DNA from 2 places in the Streptosporangium sp. NBC_01755 genome. Region 1 is predicted to be linked to the other one. Evidence: riboswitches for the same ligand, from Rfam matches in the RefSeq annotation. Region 1 holds a riboswitch; the other holds the start of a gene.
The links. A riboswitch is a leader RNA that binds a small molecule or an ion and turns the genes downstream of it on or off. The one in region 1 is predicted to bind glycine.
Positions count from the first base shown of each region.

Region 2: it holds a riboswitch for glycine, as region 1 does, so the genes downstream of both, gcvP (aminomethyl-transferring glycine dehydrogenase) here and gcvT (glycine cleavage system aminomethyltransferase GcvT) in region 1, are expected to answer to the same signal.

Region 1 covers NZ_CP109131.1:5,197,249-5,204,250, forward strand. Annotated here, with positions in the region: gene OG884_RS24785 (hypothetical protein) at 1-1,316, opposite strand, end outside; gene OG884_RS24790 (L-serine ammonia-lyase) at 1,670-3,046, opposite strand; gene gcvH (glycine cleavage system protein GcvH) at 3,117-3,506, opposite strand; gene gcvT (glycine cleavage system aminomethyltransferase GcvT) at 3,503-4,594, opposite strand; glycine riboswitch at 4,635-4,719, opposite strand; glycine riboswitch at 4,722-4,820, opposite strand; gene OG884_RS24805 (gamma-glutamyl-gamma-aminobutyrate hydrolase family protein) at 4,899-5,594, opposite strand; gene OG884_RS24810 (3-oxoacyl-ACP reductase) at 5,714-6,478, opposite strand; gene OG884_RS24815 (aldehyde dehydrogenase family protein) at 6,484-7,002, opposite strand, start outside.
Region 2 covers NZ_CP109131.1:7,200,670-7,207,671, reverse strand. Annotated here, with positions in the region: gene OG884_RS33275 (tetratricopeptide repeat protein) at 1-463, opposite strand, end outside; gene gcvP (aminomethyl-transferring glycine dehydrogenase) at 579-3,434, opposite strand; glycine riboswitch at 3,615-3,706, opposite strand; gene OG884_RS33265 (MerR family transcriptional regulator) at 3,722-4,342, opposite strand; gene OG884_RS33260 (bifunctional nuclease family protein) at 4,487-4,957, opposite strand; gene ftsR (transcriptional regulator FtsR) at 5,037-5,687, opposite strand; gene OG884_RS33250 (FHA domain-containing protein) at 5,714-6,226, opposite strand; gene OG884_RS33245 (mannose-1-phosphate guanyltransferase) at 6,454-7,002, opposite strand, start outside.

The DNA.
Region 1 (7,002 bases):
CGGACGCCGAAGGCCAGTCCGGCGGCCAGGCAGAGGAACGGGAGGGCGGGCACCACGTAGCGGTGGTCGAAGGCCGCGATGAAGGGCGGCAGGAGAAGCAGCATGGTCCCCGCGGCCCAGGGCAGCAGCACCGCGCCGCCGAGCCGCCGCAGCCGCATCAGCACACCGACCAGGCCGACCAGGCAGATCACCGCGAGGAACGGGCCGCGCACGAAGCCGTACTCCTGGTAGCCGCGCAGCCAGCCCGCGTACGGCTCGGCCATCGTCGGCGCGCCCGAGGCACCCTGGTAGGCCACGGTCAGCTGCTCGGCGGTCTTCCCCTGGGAGGCGGCCCCGGCTGGGAAGGGGCGCAGAGTGTCGGGGAAGACGTAGGCGCTCTGCGGTCCGGGGGTCGGGTAGACGCGCCGAGTCCAGTCGAAGATGTGGGCCGCGTCGTCCAGGCCCGCCCGCAGGAAGTCCAGCGGCTGGGCTGTGATGGCCTGGGTGGCGAAGGCGCCGGCGAGCGCGTCGCGCTCGGCCCAGCTGCCCTCGACCTTGGTCAGCGGTGAGGCGTCGCCCCAGATGTAGACCGGCGGTGCCGCGCGTTGCCCCACCGGCTCGACGGGGCACAGGGCCGCCTCGGGTCCGGTCGGCTGGATTCTGGCGCAGTCGGCGAAGGTCATCGTCCGCGCCCACAGGAAGGTGTTTCCCCGGGTCAGCGCGTAGCCGCCGTGCTCGGACTCGAACCAGGCGGCGTACGCGCCCAGGCCGATCGCGGCGGCCAGGGTCGCGGAGACGACCGCCCGCCACCCGGCCCGGCGGATCACCAGGCAGACCAGTGCCACGGCGATCAGCGGCAGCCCGATGGTACGGGTGACCGTCGCGGCGGCCAGCAGCAGGCCGGCCAGCGCCGCGACCCAGGCGGCCGGGCGCCGCCGCCACAGCAGCAGCGTGACCGCCAGCACCGCGAGGAACTGGAAGAGCAGGTCAGCCATGACGAGGTGTTCGAGCTGAATCTGGTAGGCGTCCAGCAGCACCGGCAGCGTGGCGAGCGTCGCGCCCCATCCCGGCAGCCGGCCCAGTCTGCGCAGCAGCAGGTAGACGCAGAGCGCGACGGCCAGCCCGAGCAGGTGCTGGACGACGACCACGGCCTGGACGCTGGCCAGCGGCTTGAGGATCCACAGGAACAGGGAGTAGCCCGCGGGGCGGGACTCCAGGGGGCGGGGGTCGAGCCCGGCGTTCAGATAGACGAAGGAGTCGGCCCAGAACCACAGGGCGGGCCGGTAGCCGAGCACGGCCAGGGCGCGCAGGCCGCCGCCGACCAGCAGGGCGGCCATGAAGAGCCAGTGTGACCCGAGAAAACGGAGCACTCGCGAGGAACGGTTCGCCGGATGCGCTCCCGTTACCACGACGACCTCCCAAGTCCCGCGGACATGGCCACCCAGCATAGGCGCGGGACAGGAGGGGCCTATACGTGATGCGAAATTTGGTGGTGATCGAGTTTTATGCGGTGTTCCTCAGACGTTCCTCAGGTGCCCTGAGCCCAGGTGCCCTGAGCTCGGGTGTCCCTGAGCTCGGGTGCCTTCGGGCGTTTCTCGGGCGTTCCTCATTGGAAGCGCGGATCCACCGGCCCCGGGCATCGGGAAGGCCGCCCTGACAGCCTGTCCGTCAGGGCCCCGGCCGTTCCCGCTCAGCATTCGATGACGTTCACCGCGAGCCCGCCGCGGCTGGTCTCCTTGTACTTGTCGAGCATGTCCCGGCCGGTGTCGCGCATCGTCTTGATGGCCTTGTCCAGCGAGACGAAGTGGCGGCCGTCGCCGCGCAGCGCGATCCTGGCCGCGGCGATGGCCTTGATCGAGGCGACGGCGTTGCGCTCGATGCACGGGATCTGCACCAGGCCGCCGATCGGGTCGCAGGTCAGCCCCAGGTTGTGCTCGATGCCGATCTCGGCGGCGTTCTCGACCTGCTCGGGGGTGCCGCCCATCACCTCGGTGAGCCCGGCGGCGGCCATCGAGCAGGCCGAGCCGACCTCGCCCTGGCAGCCCACCTCGGCCCCGGAGATGGAGGCGTTCTCCTTGAACAGCACGCCGATCGCCCCCGCGGTCAGCAGGAAGCGGATCACCCCCTCGTCATCGGATTCGCGGACGAAGCGGTCGTAGTAGGTGAGCACGGCGGGGATGATGCCCGCGGCGCCGTTGGTGGGCGCGGTGACGATCCGGCCGCCGGCGGCGTTCTCCTCGTTGACCGCGAGGGCGAACAGCGAGACCCAGTCCATCGTCTGCAGCGAGTCCTTCTCTGCCGGCTCGCTCCGCAGCTGCCGGTGGAGCTGGTGGGCGCGGCGGCGGACCTTCAGCCCGCCGGGCAGCACGCCCTCCTTGCCGATGCCCCGCCGCACGCACTCGCTCATGACCTGCCACAGGACGAGCAGTTGGGCGCGGATCTCGGCCTCGGTGCGGCCGAACGCCCGCTCGTTCTCCAGCATCAGCCCGGAGATCGACAGCCCGGTCTCCGCGCACTGGGCGAGCAGTTCCGCGGCCGTGGTGAAGGGGTACGGCAGGACCGTGTCGTCGGGTTTGATCCGGTCGGCGCCGGTGGCGTTCTCGTCGACGACGAAGCCGCCGCCCACCGAGTAGTAGACCTTCTCCCGTAGCGTCTCGCCGGACTCCGACAGTGCGGTGAAGCGCATGCCGTTGGGGTGGCCGGGGAGCGAGATCTTGCGTTCGAAGACGAGGTCCTCGCCGACGACGAAGGGGATCTCGTGGGAGCCGTACAGGGAGATGGTGCCGGACTCGCGCATGGCGGCCAGCCGCTCGTCGACCGTGTCGACGTCGACCAGCTCGGGTTTCTCGCCGGACAGGCCGAGCAGCACCGCCTTGTCGCTGCCGTGGCCCTTGCCGGTCAGCCCAAGCGAGCCGTACAGGATGGCGCTCACCCGGACGGTCTTCTCCAGCAGCCCGTCCTGGTGCAGGCCCCGGGCGAACTTGTGGGCGGCGGCCATCGGGCCGCCGGTGTGCGAGCTGGACGGGCCGATTCCGATCTTGAAGAGATCGAAGACACTGATCGTCATCTGAATCCTTCCAGCGTGGACGGTCACGCGTGCCCGGGGACGCGCGTGACCGTGACGCGAGGCGTCGAACTTATGACTCACCCGAGGTGAGCGCGGTGTACTCCTCCGGCGACAGCAGGTCGTCGGCGGAGCCCTCAAGACGTACCCGGAACAGCCAGCCGTCACCGTATGAGTCGCTGTTGACCAGCGAGGGGTCGTCCACGACCGCCTGGTTGACCTCCACGACCTCGCCGGTGACCGGCGCGAAGATGTCACTGACCGACTTGGTCGACTCGACCTCGCCGATGGCGTCACCGGTGGCGATCGACGCGCCGACCTCGGGTACCTGCACGTAGACCACGTCGCCCAGCGCTTCGGCGGCGTAGGCGGTGATGCCCACGGTGAGGGTCAGGCCGTCGTCGACGCCGCCGATCCACTCGTGTTCCTTGGTGTAGTGCAGATTCTCGGGAATGCTGCTCATTTTTTCCTCCTGTAGAAAGGCAGTTCGACGACCTCGACCGGCTCGCGGCTGCCCCGGATGTCGACGGCCAGTCCTGACGACAGGCCGCTGTCCACGTAGGCCATGGCGATGGGCCTGCCCAGTGTCTGGGAGGGCGCCCCGCTGGTGACCTCCCCGACGACCGTGCCGTCACCGGCGACCACCACCGGATACCCGTGCCGGGGCACCCTGCGGCCGCGTCCGACCAGGCCGACCAGACGACGGGCCGGCGGGACGTCCCTGAACGGTTCGAGGGCGGCCCGGCCGACGAAGTCGCCCGGCTTGTCAAACCTCACCACACGGCCGAGCCCGGCGTCGAACGGAGTGAGGTCCGCCGAGAGCTCGTTGCCGTAGAGCGGCATGCCCGCCTCCAGGCGGAGGGTGTCGCGCGCGGACAGACCTGCGGGGATCAGCCCATGCGGTGCGCCCGCCTCGATGAGGGCGGACCAGAGGGACTCCGCCGCCGAGGCCGCGACGAACAGCTCGAAGCCGTCCTCGCCGGTGTATCCGGTGCGGGCGACGAGGGCCTCGTGTCCGGCCACGACGGCGGGCAGGCCCGCGTAGTACCCGAGCCCGTCCAGGTCGGCGTCGGTGAGGGCGCTCAGGATCTCCACCGAGCGCGGTCCCTGGACCGCGACCAGCGCGTACTCCTCGGAGCGGTCCTGCACCGCGGCGTCGAAGTCCTTGGCGCGCTCGATCAGCTCGGCGGCCACCCGGGGGTAGTTGGAGGCGTTGGCGACGACCATGAACTCTTCGGGGGCCAGCCGGTAGACGATCAGGTCGTCCAGCACGCCGCCCCCGGCGTCGACGATCATCGTGTAGCGGGCGCGGCCGGGTGCCAGCGCGGAGAGGTGGCCGACCAGCGCGTAGTCGAGGGCCTCGGCGGCCTGCGGGCCGGTCACGAGGATCTCCCCCATGTGGGAGAGGTCGAACAGGCCCGCCGCCTGGCGGACCGCGTTGTGCTCGGCGGACTCGCTGCCGTAGCGGAGCGGCATCAGCCAGCCCGCGAAGTCGGTCAGCGTCGCGCCGAGGGACTCGTGCACGCCGCGCAGCGGCGTAGGTCGGGACATGTTCGCACCTCAGACAAGGGACAGATGAGATCATCCTCCCCCTCTGTCATTGGTGCCTGAGAGTTTCATCCGGGTTTTACCGGACTTTCACCTTCGGCGAGGTCGTGGGACCTGCTTTCCAGAGGCACCTACCCGCACGGTCCTTTGCCTTGAGAGGTTCGCGGGGAGGGCTTGCTCCTTCAGGGGTCCTGGCCTGGATGTCAGGACACTCTCCCGCGCGGGGTTCATCGGTGTCGCTGGCCAGCCTAACCGCCCGCACCGGCCGAGCGAAATCCCCAGGCGCGCACCGGCCTTCACGAATCACTCAGCGGCGGGCGTGCCGGACCAGTGCCTCGAACAGGGCCGACTCGTCGTCGGTCTCCGGGTGCCACTGGACGGCGAGGGCGAACGGATGATCCTCCACCTCCACGGCCTCCACCGTGCCGTCCTCGGCGTGGCCGGTCACGATCAGGCCATCAGCGAGCAGGTCAACGGCCTGATGGTGGTAGTGGGCCACGTCCACGGTCTCGGTTCCGAAGACCTTCGAGGTCAGGCTGCCGGGGGCGAGCCGCACCGGCATCCTGCCGTAGCCGCCGGGGGCCGGGGCGTGCCCCTGGTGGCCCACCACGTCGGGCAGGTGCTGGTGGAGGCCGCCGCCAAGGGCGACGTTCAGGATCTGCATGCCCCTGCAGATGCCGAGGAAGGGCAGGTCCCGCTCCAGCGCCGCCCGGACCAGTCCCAGTTCGGCGTCGTCGCGGAACGGCCGGACGTAGCCGGTCCGCTCGTGCGGCTCCTGCCCGTACCGTTCCGGGCCGACGTCCCCGCCGCCGGCCAGGATCAGCCCGTCCAGGCGGTTCACGAGCGCCGCGGGGTCACCCGCGGGCGGCAGGATCACCGGCTGCCCGCCCGCGCGGGCCACGTGGTCGACGTAGTCGTACGGCAGGAGCGCGGTGTTCGTCTCCCAGACCGTGAACCTCGCGGGCTCGACGTAGCAGGTGATGCCGATGACGGGACGGGACATGGTCTCCTTCTCGCGCGGACGCCGGGATGTGGGGTGACACCCCACGTCCCGGCACGTTATCGGGGCCGAGGTATGGCCTGGGCAAAACCGGCCGGGGAACGGTCAGAGTCGGGGAACGCTCAGAGCGGCGTGACATAGGCGCCCGAGATGCCGCCGTCCACCAGGAACTCCGAGCCGGTGATGAAGCTCGCGTCGTCCGAGGCGAGGAACGCCACCGCGGCGGCGATCTCGGTCGCCTCGGCGAAGCGGCCGATCGGGATGTGCACCAGGCGGCGCCGAGCCCGCTCGGGGTCCTTGGCGAACAGCTCCTGCAGCAGCGGGGTGTTGACCGGGCCGGGGCAGAGCGCGTTGACCCGGATGCCCTCGCGGGCGAACTGCACGCCCAGCTCGCGCGACATCGCCAGCACCCCGCCCTTGGAGGCGGTGTAGGAGATCTGGCTGGTCGCCGAGCCCATCACCGCCACGAACGACGCGGTGTTGATGATCGACCCCTTGCCCTGCCGCCGCATGTACGGGATGGCGTGCTTGCAGCACAGATAGACGGAGGTGAGGTTGACCTCCTGGACCCGGCGCCAGGCGTCGATGCCGGTCTCCAGGATCGAGTCGTCCTCCGGCGGTGAGATGCCCGCGTTGTTGAACGCGATGTCCACGCTGCCGTAGCTGTCGAACGCGGTCTGGAACATTCGGACGACGTCGTCCTCGCTGGTCACGTCGGCCTTCACGAAAAGCCCGCCGACCTCGGCCGCGGCCGCCGCGCCGGTCGTCTCGTCCAGGTCCACGCACACGACGCGGGCGCCCTCCTCGGCGAACCGGCGCGCGGTGGCCAGGCCGATCCCGCTACCGGCGCCGGTGATGACGGCCACCCGGTCCTGCAAACGCAGCATCGCTTCTACTCCTCGGAAATGAAGACGTTCTTGGTCTCGGTGAACGCTGACAGGGCGTCGGGTCCCAGTTCACGACCGAGGCCCGACTGCTTGAAACCGCCGAACGGGGTCCAGTAGCGGACGCTCGAATGCGAGTTGACGCTCAGGTTGCCCGCCTCGACGGCCCTGGCCACCCGGAGCGCCCGGCCGACGTCACGGGTCCAGATGGACCCGCTCAGGCCGTACGGGGTGTCGTTGGCGATCCGCACGGCGTCCGCCTCGTCGTCGAACGGCAGCACCGACACCACGGGCCCGAAGATCTCCTCGGTGAATGCCCGGTCGTCGGCCGAGCGCGGGGTCAGGACCGTCGCCGGGAACCAGAACCCCGGCCCCGACGGGCAAGCGCCCCGCAGATGGGGCGGCTCGGTGACGAAGGAGGCCACCCGCTCCCGGTGCTCGGCGCTGATCAGCGGGCCCATCTCGGTGCTCTCGTCGCGGGGGTCGCCGACCTGGACGTTCAGCACGGCCTCGCCGAACCGGGCCAG
Region 2 (7,002 bases), 2.0 Mb from region 1:
CCTCCGCCAGCCGCTGAGCGGCACGTGGGGCGATCTCCGGGTCGCCGGTGGCCAGCGCGTCACGCAACGACCGCTCGGCCTCCTCCGCGCCCGTGGCGAGCCTGGCGAGGGCCATGTGCGCCGACGGGACGTAGGCGGGGTGGCCGACGCCCAGCGCGGCCTGCCAGGCGGCGCGGGCCTGGTCGGCCAGCCCCTCCCTTTCGAAGCTCCCCGCGAGCAGGCAGGCGGCCTGGGCGGCGAACTCCGGGTGCCCCGTCGCCAGCGCGGTGCGCGCGGCCGCGCGGGAGCCCGGCACGTCTCCGCGCTCCTGTCGCACCACGGCGAGGCCCACCGCCGCCTGTGCCCGATCGGGCTCGTCGGGGTCGGCGGCCAGCTCCGCGAAGATCACGGCGGCGCCGTCGAGGTCGCCGGACTCGGCCAGTCTTCGCGCGGTGTCCAAGGGACGGGTGTCCACCTCAGGCATGCAGGGTCCTTCCCGGATACGGAGACGCCCCGAGCCTAACCACTCGGGGCGCCGTCCGTCCTCCCGCATTCCCTACGGATACGCGGTTCTCGCGAGATGCGGGCCGCGGAGAGGATCAGTCCTCGTAGGCCTCCAGGGGAGGGCAGGAGCACACCAGGTTGCGGTCGCCGTAGGCCTGGTCGATGCGGCGGACCGGCGACCAGTACTTGCCCTCGCGCACCGAGGGCAGCGGGTAGGCCGCCTCGGTACGGGTGTAGGGATGCCCCCACTCGTCGGTGACGAGGCTGCCGGCCGTGTGCGGGGCGTTGCTCAGCGGGTTGTCGCCCCTGTCGTAGACGCCGGAGGCGACCTTCTCGATCTCACCGCGAATCGCGATCATCGCCTCGCAGAACCGGTCGAGTTCGGCCAGGTCCTCGCTCTCGGTCGGCTCGATCATCAGCGTGCCGGCCACCGGGAAGGACATGGTCGGCGCGTGGAAACCGTAGTCGATGAGGCGCTTGGCCACGTCGTCGACCGTCACACCGGTCTCCTTGGTGATCTGTCGCAGATCGATGATGCACTCGTGGGCGACGAGGCCGCCGCGGCCGGTGTAGAGGACCGGGTAGTGGGGGTCGAGCCTGCGCGCCAGGTAATTGGCCGACAGGATGGCCTGCTCGGTGGCCGCCTTCAGCCCGTCGGCGCCCATCATCCTGATGTAGGCCCAGGAGATGGGCAGGATGCCCGCGGAGCCGTACGGGGCTGCCGAGACCGGGCCGACCGCCGAGCCGCCGCGCAGCGGGTGGCCGGGCAGGTAGTCGGCCAGGTGGGCGCGGACCGCGACCGGGCCGACACCGGGGCCGCCGCCGCCGTGCGGGATGCAGAAGGTCTTGTGCAGGTTGAGATGGGAGACGTCCGCCCCGAACTCACCCGGCCTGGCCAGGCCGACCAGCGCGTTGAGGTTGGCGCCGTCGACGTAGACCTGCCCGCCGGCCTCGTGCACCAGCGCGCAGACGTCGACGATCGTCTCCTCGTACACGCCGTGCGTGGACGGGTAGGTCACCATGATCGCGGCAAGCCGGTCACGGTGCTTTTCGATCTTCGCGACGAGGTCGTCGAGGTCCACGTTGCCGTTGTCGTCGCAGGCGACCACGGCAACGCGCATGCCCGCCATGACGGCACTGGCGGCGTTGGTACCGTGTGCGGACGAGGGGATCAGGCAGACGTCACGGCCCGACTCGCCGCGTGCCGTGTGGTAGGCGCGGATCGCCAGGAGACCGGCGAACTCGCCCTGGGAGCCGGCGTTCGGCTGGATCGACACGGCGTCGTAACCGGTGACCTCGGCCAGCCAGCGCTCCAGTTCCCCGATCAGCTCGACGTAGCCCGCGGCCTGGTCCTCGGGCGCGTACGGGTGCAGCCCGGCGAACTCCGGCCAGGTGATCGGCTCCATCTCGGTGGTCGCGTTGAGCTTCATGGTGCAGGAGCCCAGCGGGATCATCGAGCGGTCCAGCGCGATGTCCTTGTCCTGGAGCCTGCGCAGGTAGCGCAGCATGGCCGTCTCGGAGCGGTGGCTGTGGAAGACCGGGTGGGTGAGGTAGTCGCTGACGCGCGCCAGCGCGCCGGGCAGCGCGTCGTGCGCGGCGGCGTCCAGGTCTGCCAGCACCGTGCCGCTGACCTCGAAGGCGGCCAGGACCTGCTCCAGGTGGAGGACCTCGGTCCTCTCGTCGCAGGTGACGCCCACGTGGTCGGCGTCGACCAGGCGCAGGTTGACCCCGTTCTCCCGGGCCGCGGCGACGACCTCGGCGGCACGCCCGGGCACGTGGGCGAGCACGGTGTCGAAGAAGGTGTCGTGTACCACCTCGACGCCGCCCTGGCGCAGGCCCTCGGCGAGCACGACGGCGTACCGGTGGATGCGGCGGCCGATCCTGCGCAGGCCCTCGGGGCCGTGGTAGACGGCGTACATGCCGGCGATCACGGCGAGCAGCACCTGCGCGGTGCAGATGTTGCTGGTGGCCTTCTCGCGACGGATGTGCTGCTCGCGGGTCTGGAGCGCGAGCCGGTAGGCGGGACGCCCCTCGACGTCCTGGGAGACGCCGACCAGGCGGCCGGGCAGCTGGCGCTGGAGACCTTCGCGGACCGCCATGTAGGCGGCGTGGGGGCCGCCGAAGCCGAGGGGGACGCCGAAGCGCTGCGAGGAGCCGACCGCGATGTCGGCGCCGAGCTCGCCCGGCGCGGCCAGGAGGGTGAGGGCGAGCAGGTCGGCGGCGGCGACCACCTGGGCACCTCGTGCGTGGGCGGCGTCGGCGATGGCGCGGAAGTCGCGGACCCTGCCGCTGGCGCCGGGGTACTGCACGAGCACTCCGAAGCACTCGGGGAGCCCCCCGGTGAAGTCGCTCTCGACCAGCTCTATGCCGAGCGGCTCGGCACGGGTGCGCAGCACCGCCTTGGTCTGCGGCAGCGCGTCGGCGTCGACCACGAACACCTTCGACGGGGTGCGGCCCGCGCGGCGGGCCAGGGTCATCGCCTCGGCCGCGGCGGTGGCCTCGTCCAGCAGGGAGGCCCCCGCGACGTCGAGGGCGGTCAGGTCGGAGACGACGGTCTGGAAGTTGATCAGGGCCTCCAGCCGGCCCTGGGAGATCTCCGGCTGGTAGGGCGTGTACGCGGTGTACCAGCCCGGGTTCTCCAGGAGGTTGCGGCGGATGACACCCGGGGTGATCGTGTCGTGGTAGCCCAGGCCGATCATCGAGGTGAGGACGGTGTTGCGCCCGGCGAGGACCCGCAGCTCGGCGAGAGCCTCGGACTCCCCCGCCGCCGGGGGCAGGCCCAGCCGGGTGAAGGAGCGGATCGCCTCGGGCACGGCCACCGCGACCAGATCGGCGACGGAGGCGAATCCGACCGCCTCCAGCATGCGGGTCTGGCCGGCGTCGTCGGGTCCGATGTGACGGGTCGCGAACGGCGGGGGGACGAGCTCGCTGAGCGATGGCAGATCGGTCATGGGAAGCCTCTCAGGGCGGGGTGGAGACCGGCGCTGGGCGCGGGCGTATGCCGGGTCTCCCCCTCTGTCATCACGACTGTCATCACGTGGTCGCGACCTGAGAGCTTCACCTGCCCTTGCCGGGAGGCTTGCACCGTCGGTGAGACGCACCTGGCGGGCGCGCCTGCTTTCCAGAGTTGCCTCGTCCGTGCGGTACAGGGTGCCTGAGAGATTCCGGGGAGGTTGCTCCTTCGGCGCCCCGATCGTGCCGGGGTCTCTCCCGCACAGGGTCAGTGGCGAGTCCGAGTTTACCCGGTTCGTCGTACTCGGCGACGGCGGGCCAACTCATCGGCCTGATGATCGTCTAAAGGGCCCCCGCCCAACTCCGCGCGTTCGCCGGGAAGATCCGCAAGAGAGCCCTCCACCTCCTGCCACACCCGTCCCAGCGCGATACCGAAGACTCCCTGGCCACCCTGGAGCAGATCGATGACCTCGTCGGGCGAGGTGCACTCGTAGACGCTCACCCCGTCGCTCATCAGGGTGATCTGGGCCAGATCGTTGACACCCCGCTCCCGCAGGTGCTGCACGGCGATGCGGATCTGCTGAAGGGAGACGCCGGTGTCGAGAAGGCGCTTGACAACCTTGAGGACCAGAATGTCACGGAAGCCGTACAGCCGCTGGGAACCGGAGCCGTGGGCCGCTCTCACGGTGGGTTCGACCAGGCCGGTGCGCGCCCAGTAGTCGAGTTGCCGGTAGGTGATTCCGGCCGCCGAACAGGCCGTCGGCCCCCTGTAGCCGATGTCGGCGGGCACTTTCACCGGTTGCCCGTCGAACAGCAGACCCTCTTCACCCGCGCGCTGACGTGCCGACTGGCGCCGTTCCGGGTCATCCTGGTCGGCGTTTCTACCCTCGCCGCTGCTGACCGCCACGCGGACCTCCGGCTTTCTCTCATCCCACGGCCTGATCTGGGGGTTTACGCATGACCGCGGGTTTCACTTGCACCGTAGGACTGGGGCCAAGTCCAGTCAACGACCCCACCCGGCGCGTCGTGAAGCGTAAATGCACCGAAATTCCTACCCCGCGCGGCCGAAGTCCTCGGGCGTGATCGTGTCAAGGAACTCCCTGAACTTCTCCACCTCGTCCTCCTGGTCGTCGGGGATGATGACCCCCGCCTCCCGGACCACATCCTCACTCGCGAAGATACGTGCGCCGGTACGAAGTGCCAAGGCGATCGAGTCGGAAGGCCGCGCGCTCACCTCGACCCCGTTCGAGAACACGAGATCCGCGAAGAAGATGCCATCGCGTAAAGCGACGATGTTGACAGTGCTCAACCTGACTCCGAGTCCTTCGAGCACGTCCCGGAACAGGTCATGGGTGAGTGGCCGAGGTGGTGGTTCCTCGGCCTGGGCCATGGCGATCGCCGTGGCTTCCGTCATGCCGATCCAGATAGGTAGGTAACGCTCCCCATGCGTCTCTTTCAACAAGACGATCGGCTGGTTGGAGGGCATCTCAACTCGAACGCCCACGACCTCCATCTGCAACACGGGCTGCTCCGTCTTCGCTGGATTCCGACCGGTTTGTTCAACGTAACACCCGTAGAGGTACGAGTGCCTGGTCAGGCTCTCACCGGCCCAGTGCCCCACGGACTCCGGAACGCAACAGTGAGGCGTGCAATTCCAGCATCAGGCCGGAAATCTCCCTCGCCGTCTCGTCTGCCTGGTCGATCGCGCCGGGGCCGCGACGGCGCAGCAGCGGGGCGACGGCCTGCTCCACCAGCCCCGCCTCGCGTTCCGCGGCGGCCTTGACCGCCCGCAGGTGGCGGGCGCGCAAGCCGAAGGCGGCCAGGGCTCCGACGCTGCGGGCCACGATCAGCGCCTCGGCGTCGTAGTAGCGGGCCACGGCGGCCAGGAGACCGTAGTCCTCCAGCTCCGTGAGGGTCTCCTCGTCGAGCTCGGCGGCGGCGAGGAACTCCTCACGGGTGAGGCGGACCTCGGGGGGCGCGTCGTCGGGGACGGCGCGTGGCCGGGCGGCCGGACGCTCCTCCCGGTCGGCCGCCTCCAGATGATCCTTGATCACGCGCAGCGGCAGGTAGCGATCACGCTGCTCGCTGAGGATGTAGCGGAGCCGCTCGACGTCGGCGTAGCTGAACTTGCGGTAGCCGGAGGGACTGCGTTCCGGCTCGATCAGCCCCTCGCCCTCCAGGAAGCGAATCTTGGAGATGCTGACATCGGGGAACTCGCCCTGCAGGAGAGCGAGCACCTCCCCGATGCTCATGTGCGCACGAGCGGCCTGCGAGCTCATCATCCTCCAGCGGCACCGCGGGTGAGGAAGACGAGGCGGAACTTGCCGATCTGCACCTCGTCCCCGCCGTACAGCGGGACCTCCTCTATGCGCTCACGATTGACGTACGTGCCGTTCAGGCTACCGACGTCACGGACCGTGAAGACCCCGCCGCCGCGCCGGTAGAACTCCACGTGGCGGCGCGAGACCGTGATGTCGTCGAGGAAGATGTCGCTCTCGGGGTGGCGGCCCACGGTGGTGAGGTCGCTGTCGAGCAGGAACCGGCTGCCGGCGTTGGGGCCGCGCATCGCGACCAGCAACGCGCTACCGGCCGGCAACTGCTCGACGGCCTGCCGCTCGGCGAGAAGCGTCTCACCGGTCTCCGCCTCGTAGGCCTCGATCCCGGAGAGGGAGATTGTCGATGTGCTGTCTCCGGGGGTGTCGGACCTGGTAAGCGGCGACCCGCATCGTGAACAGAAACGGGCATCCTCAGGATTGGCATGACCGCACTGCGTGCAGTAGACGCTCGGCATCGATCGGCTCGGCCTCCTACCGCGAAGACGCGGCAACGGTGCTCAGTGATGCGCGCCTCGCTTCTTCGCTTCTCAAGTGTTTTCTCGGACTGCGAATGCCGCAACATACAGCGATGAGGCGCGAAGGTCAAGGTTGACGCTGAACCGCGGGTACGGTCGGTGACAAAGTTACAGGGGACGCTGCCCCTGGTCCATGGCGCCGCGCTGTATTTGTCGCACAGGCCGCCTCAACCGCCGGCGGCCTCCTCCACCACCCGCGCCCAGCGCTCGATCAGGGTCTGCGCGGAGTCGACGTCGAACCCCTCGGCCCACAGGTGGGTGACCGCCTCGGTCGGATCGGGCAGCACCAGGGTCCAGCTGCCGTCCTCCGCGACGACCCGCACCCCGTCGGTGGTATCGATGCGGTGATGCTCGGCGGCCTCGATGACCGAGCGCATCACCGCCCCCTTGGCCGCCCACGGGGTCGGCACGGTACGGCGCAGCAGCTTGGCCTCGGGGATCCTGGCGTCGATCTGGCTGAGCGAGAGCCGGGTCCTGGCGACCAGGCCGAGCAGGCGCAGGAACACCGCCAGGCCGTCCACCGTGGGGCCGAACTCGGGCACGATGAAACCGCCGCGCCCGTCGGCCGCAAAGATCATCTCTGGACCCCTGGCGGAGGCGGTGAGCGCGTCGATCGCGGTGGACGTCCACTCGGCCTGAACCCCGTGGAACCTGCAGACCTGCTCGGCCACCCGGGTGGTGGTGACCGGCAGTGCCACCCTGCCGCCGCGGCGCTC